2 regions of the Gynuella sp. genome follow, and region 2 is predicted to be linked to the other one. Evidence: predicted binding sites of a transcription regulator. Region 2 holds the regulator's gene; the other holds the start of a gene.
The links. The regulator LexA, encoded in region 2, represses DNA repair genes until DNA is damaged. The targets are predictions, from matches to a motif close to TACTGTNTANNTANACAGTA.
Positions count from the first base shown of each region.

Region 1: the regulator LexA is predicted to act here: its motif matches at 1,307-1,326, upstream of ACQY6I_RS16980 (DNA topoisomerase III).

Region 1 covers NZ_JBNKSF010000039.1:187,822-191,247, forward strand. Annotated here, with positions in the region: gene ACQY6I_RS16980 (DNA topoisomerase III) at 1-1,291, opposite strand, end outside; gene ACQY6I_RS16985 (hypothetical protein) at 1,767-2,012, shown strand; gene dbpA (ATP-dependent RNA helicase DbpA) at 2,114-3,426, opposite strand, start outside.
Region 2 covers NZ_JBNKSF010000019.1:83,290-86,715, forward strand. Annotated here, with positions in the region: gene ACQY6I_RS07560 (alpha/beta hydrolase) at 444-1,310, opposite strand; gene lexA (transcriptional repressor LexA) at 1,516-2,121, shown strand; gene ACQY6I_RS07570 (quinone-dependent dihydroorotate dehydrogenase) at 2,340-3,356, opposite strand.

The DNA of each region.
Region 1 (3,426 bases), on a different contig from region 2:
GACTGACCCGGGTATCGGCATACTTGAATGGCGGATAAAACTGCAGCAAATACTGCCGCGCGATCATGCCATAGAGTTGTTTTTCAGCCGTTGTCAGATGATTGACCGCTGACGCTTTTTCCGTAGGAACAATAGCATGATGCGCTTCCACCTTGCTGTCATTCCAGGCTTTGCCACGCACGTTCAGATCAGCACCGGCAATGACATCGGTAAGGTTTTGATCATGACAACCAATGGCCTTTACCACCTGCTGCCGACGGGCAAAATGCTCATTAGGCAAATAACGACAGTCCGATCGTGGATAGGTAATCAGCTGGTATTTTTCATACAGATTCTGACACCCATCCAGAACCTGCTTGGCACTGAGACCAAACGCTTTGGCGGCCTCAATCTGCAGTGTTGAAAGGTTGTAGGGCAATGGTGCAGCCTGTTGTTTTTGCTTGCGCTCCACCGTCTCGACCCGTGCAGGTTGATGCTGGATACGGGCTGCCACATTCTGCGCTAATTTAGGATTCAGCACACGCCCCTCTTCATCCTGATGAGCACTACAAGCCTCACTCGGCTGCCATTTGGCATAAAAACAAAAGGGAGCTTCCGGGGTTAGATGAATGGCCGCCTGGACTTCGTAATAAGGGCGACTGACAAATGCCTCAATGTCTTCATCCCGACGCACGACCAACCCCAGTAGCGGGGTCTGGACCCGCCCAACAGACAGAACGGATTTCAATCCACCCTGTTGTCCTTTGACGGTACACGCGCGTGTCAAATTGATTCCGTACAACCAGTCAGCCCGCGAACGCGCCAGGGCGGATACCGATAACGGCAGAAAATCCTGATTGGGTTTCAACTGAGCCAATGCCCGGGACACCGCCTGGGGGTTCAAATCGCTGATCAACAGCCTGAGCATGCTGTTGCGTTTACCGGCGGGCACTTTCAGGTACGCAATCACCTCATCCACCAGCAGCTGACCTTCGCGGTCCGGATCGCCAGCATGGACCAGTTGATCAGCTTCTTTTACCAGCTTGCGCAATACACTTAACTGCTGCCGGGTCTGAGCCTTCGGCGTCAGTTGCCATTGCTCCGGGACAATCGGCAGGCTTTCCAGGCTCCACTGTTTATAGGCTGGACTATAGGCTTCCGGCTCAGCCTGCTCCAGCAAATGACCGATGCACCAGCTCACCACGTCGCCATTGGCGGCACGTACGAACCCTTCACCTTTGTTGTGGGGTTTGGGCAGAACCGCAGCAATGGCCCGCCCGAGACTTGGTTTTTCTGCAATAATCAACCGCATAGAACAAACACTGAACACTGTACAAACGACCAGTATATGAGAGTTGATCGAGAAAACAAGCAAAGGCAGGCGGTTAAAGCCTCCATGCGGATCGACAGCCCTCAAACATCATGCGGTAGAAAGATGGCTGAAATATCATGCGATAACCGAATCTACGCTATAGGCTTATGCAGACCAACCATGGCTGATCCACAAAATTTATTCGCGTAGTCAGCATAAACGCGACCTCAGCAGCACAGTAATGTATTTATTCGCCGTCCGGATTTGTCACCATCCACCGACACTTAAAAGGCGTTCCAGCACCGCAGGATAAATTGCGTGGAACACAAAATGGAACTCATCAGCGACGACAGCCTCGACTGTTCCTCAATATCGTTAAAAGCCTGCAAATCAATGCTGCTTTTAAGTAAAGGGGTCTTTTTTTACCTGTCAGAACAGGCACACTCGTCGGGTATTTTTTGTATGAGAGCCAATCATGAAACCAAAAACAGTCATTGGTGCCATGACGCTGATTTTATCCAGTGGCATGTCGCTGGCAGACAGCTCATCCACCTCGCCGGACAGAGAAGAGCTTGAAGCCGCCATCAAGGAATGTTCTACCAGTGCCGACGGTGACCAGGATGCCATGGACAGTTGTATGAGCACCAGAGGTTATTCCAGACCTAGCAGTCCGCTGCCTGATGAACAGGCTAAAGGAACACCACCACCACCTGCCAAATAAACGGACATTGACCCCCATTAAAGGCACCGGAATAAACCTCCGGTGCCGGCAGTCATTTCCAGCAACTCAAAACATCGGTATCGGACGTGTCTGGTCTACAGCTACTTTAGCCGATCCAGCAATCTGACTTTCAGTTTACGCCCTTTGATCGTGCTCTCCCGCAGTCGGGCCAGAATCGCTTTACCGTGCTGACGCTGTACGGCCACATAGGAATGAAACGGAAAAATATCGATTTTCCCGATCAAATCCGCCGCAAAACCGGCATCACCCGTCAATGCGCCCAGAATATCTCCCGGACGGATTTTATTTTTCTTACCACCATCAATGGCGATGGTGATCATCGGCGGTTTCAACCCCTTCTGATCAACCATAGCCAGTTCATTCTCATGGTGCCATTCAGGGGGTTGTCTGATGAGCTGTTCTATACGCTCCAGCCGATGCATATCCCGCTCAGTGACCAGACTGATGGTCAGGCCCTGCTCACCAGCACGGCCGGTTCGCCCCATCCGATGAATGTAGACTTCTGGATCTCTGGGCAATTCATAATTGATCACCAGATCCAAGGCTTTGAAGTCGAGCCCCCGGGCAGCCACGTCAGTGGCAATCAGCAACGAGCAGCTGCGATTGGAAAACCGTAGCAATACCTGATCACGTTCCCGCTGTTGCATATCGCCATGAATGGCAAGAGCATAGTAACCATCGTCCGCCAACTGATCAGCCAGTTCCTGACATTCCTGTTTGGTGGCACAGAAAATAACCGTTGACTCAGGTGTATGGGTTGCGAGCAGACGCTCAATCAACTGATATCCCTGAGCCCGAGCATCAATCGGGTAAAAGTGCTGGGCAATCACTTCATGATGATGGACCGATTCCACCTGAACCCGCTGCGGCTGTTGTAAATAACGGCTGGTCATGGTGTCGATCTGTTCAGGGTAGGTCGCCGAAAACAACAATGTCTGACGCTGAGCGGGGCACTCTTTGACGATGGCAGCAATGGCATCGCTAAACCCCATATCCAGCATACGGTCCGCTTCATCCAGCACCAGCGTTTGCAGGTTCGCCAGAGACAATGTCTGTTTACGCAAATGCTCCATCAATCGTCCGGGGGTACCGACCACCACATGGGCACCATGTTCCAGCGAGCCGATCTGTGGCCCCAGCGGCATACCGCCACACAGGATCAATACTTTTATGTTATGGGTAAAACGGCCGAGTCTGCGAACCTCCTTGGCAACCTGGTCGGCCAGTTCGCGGGTTGGACACAATACCAGTGCCTGAACCTGAAAGTTACTGACATCCAGTTTATGCAGTAATCCGATACCAAACGCTGCGGTTTTGCCACTGCCGGTTTTGGCCTGGGCCACCACATCGCGCCCTGCCAGGATCAACGGCAATGCCTGCGCCTGAACGGGTG
Region 2 (3,426 bases):
AGCATAGCAACAAAATTACAGGCGGCTATCATCAATCTATTAACCCGATAAGCTATTAGGTCGGGTTGAAAGTTTCTGAAACTCGTGCGGAAAGCACCAAACTGACGACGAGCATTTGGTGCCAGCAAACATACTTTAGAAATCGATCAATCGTTTGGGTTATTCTTAACCCGGCAAGCATTTATGCCGGGTTAATCGTGTGATGCAGGAATACACCGAAATGTTGGAGCTCACTATTGGCCATAGCCAATGCGAACCCTGGAAATAAAGCAGTCCGGCGATTGGGCATTTCGCAAGCCACCGCCAGATTTCCCGTGGCAATCATCAAGGATGATCAGCACGATTTATATGATTGCCGGGTTAATAGACATTAAAGAAACCCAATAGGACTATTATTATTTTTTGAAAATTGGCTCAATTCATTTCCAGCGACCATAGCCTGCTCAACCAACTTTATGTACCGGGTTAGTTATCAAGGATACCAACAAGGCTTCTGAAAACGCTTTCTCTTCAACCACAGTAAAACCTGCGCGGCTGATCAACTTCCGCTGATGAGGATCATTCATGTCCGACAGATAAAACAAGTTGGACAGCGGATTTTGCTGCATACTTTTTAACAAAGGAGTTTTTCCATCGAGGGATTTCGGCCCGGTAAACCATGATTTTTGCCGCCAGATCTGTTTGATAGCCAGGCGCGACTCATATTCATTACGGCCAGCTGGAATAAACCTTGATTTTCGATTAAACAGCGAGCGCGCCAAAATCAGCCCAGGAAAGTCCCGACGCAGAAGATCTCCCAGACGGGTCACAAAAAAGCGGTCCTCCGATTGTTTATCCAACAAACCATATTCAAGTGCCAGCAACAGCGAAACCGCCCCCTGCTCCCTGGCCAACCATGTCTGTCTGGCCGGATTCTGTTCACGAATAAACTGTTGTAAGGCGGGTAAATCATAACGGGCATAATTACGCCAATGATTCTGACGGCTATCGTGATTGACTTTGGAGAGGCCATGACCGCGCATTTCCATGATCCAGACATCTGCCCCGGCATTCAGCAGCTGGCACAGCATCTCATGTTGTTCATACATCCAGACGGTCCGGTTTTCATACAAACCGTGTAACAGAATGACAGGCTCCCCACGGCTCAGCCCATTACGGCAAACATCCGGATGGCCCAAACGGGTAACCGCAAATTCAGCGGTTTTATCAGGGCTATTGTTAGGCTTTAACAAATATACATCTTCAGAATAGCCCTCCCAGAAATCGGCCTTAAATAATGTAACGGGAAAAAGCTGACTGCTACTTTTCATCGCAAATGAAAATCCAAAACACATCGAAAAGCTGACCATTGTCCCAAAAAAACGAGATCAACATAAGGCTTTACCATAACACTAATACTAATTTTGTATGTTTATCTTTATCTATTTCCCTCGAACAGGAGTGCGATGACAAGGTTGCACGGCCAATGGCAGCTGTATATACTTCCAATACTGTAAAAAAATTCAGGAATCCATCATGGTAAAGCTTACCGCCCGCCAACAACAGGTCTTTGATTTCATCAAATCGTATCTGGATGATAACGGCATGCCCCCTACCCGTGCAGAAATAGCCGCCAAACTCGGCTTTCGTTCACCCAATGCTGCAGAAGAACATTTAAAAGCCCTGGCCCGCAAGGGCGCAATTGAAATGATTCCCGGTGCCTCCAGAGGTATTCGTCTGCCTGAAGATCTGGATGCGGGTTTACCCGTTGTAGGCAGTGTTGCTGCCGGCTCACCGATTCTGGCGGCGGAGCACATCGAGAACCGGGTGAATTTTCCAGAAAGCTTCTTCTATCCAAAAGCCGATTATTTGTTGCGCGTAAAAGGTGTTAGCATGAAAAACATTGGTATTCTGGAAGATGACCTGATAGCAGTACACAAGACTGATCAAGTCAAAAACGGTGATGTCATTGTGGCGCGTATCAATAATGATGTAACGGTCAAACGGTTTTACAAAAGCCGCAATACTGTCACTCTGGTGGCCGAAAACGAGGATTACGATGATATCCTTGTTGACCTGAAATCAGATGACTTTGCCATTGAGGGCTTATATGTGGGTGTGTTGAGAAACACAATCCACTAGTCAGTTTTCAAAACACTTCGTTTTATGCGCTGAATATCAAAATTCAGCGCGTGTTTTTTATGCAAGCGATTTTTTATTACGTACCGACGGTCGCTTTCTGCATCGGCACCAACCTGACTTTGTTGGGATAGTCGCGTGTTATCCCCTATGTATTAATCAAACAATACTGCAAAGTTGCACGGTCATAATGCTCTGTTCGGCATTAACACAATACATCCTTAAATATTGCGTATCGCCTCTACACACTCGGTGATCAACTTCGGACCACGATAGATAAAACCGGTATACAACTGAATCAGTTCGGCACCTGCCAGTATTTTTTCTGAAGCGTGTTCGCCATTGAGAATCCCCCCAACCCCCATTACAGGCAGCCTGCCATCCAAGGCCTGTACCATTAAACGCTGGGTTTCAGTCGCCATATCAAGCACCGGCAGACCACTGAGACCTCCCTGTTCCTGCCCATGCAGCAAGTGCTTGACCCCTTCCCGGCTCACGGTGGTATTGGTGGCAATCACGCCATCGATACCATTCTTAATCAGAGTTTCTGCGATTTGTTCAATACCTGCCTCATCCATATCCGGTGCAATTTTGACGGCCAGTGGAACATATTTGCCAATCTGTTGTTGAAGATGGAGCTGCTCTTCTTTCAGTGCCGCCAGCAAACTGGACAGCTGATCGCCAAACTGAAGATCACGAAGACCCGGGGTATTGGGAGAGGAAATATTGATCGTTATGTATGAGGCATACGGATAGGCTTTACGCAAACAGGTCAAATAGTCATCCACGGCCTGCTCACTGGCAGTATCTTTGTTTTTACCAATGTTTATGCCAAGTACTCCGTCATAACGACTTTGCCGGACATTGGTAATCAATTGATCAATACCGTGGTTGTTAAAGCCCATGCGATTGATAATAGCCTCGGCTTCCGGTAAGCGAAACAAGCGGGGCTTAGGGTTGCCCGGCTGCGGCCTGGGAGTGACTGTGCCAACTTCAATAAAACCAAATCCCAGTGCCGCAAGGCCATCGATAAATTCGCCATTTTTATCCATACCTGCTGCCAGACCGACTGGATTTGGAAAATCAATTCCCATCACCCGGACGGGTTTTGAAGAAACCTTATTCCCCACCCAGCCTGACAGGTTTAAGCGGGCTGCAGCCCCTAGCAGTTCAAGGGAGGCTTCATGAGCCGTTTCTGGTGAAAGTAAGAAAAGCCCTTTGCGCAACAAGTCGTACATCGGTATCCGCCCTTTGAAAAATTTGGCGGATTATAGTCTGTCATTCAGCTGTTGAATATTGAAAAGCGAA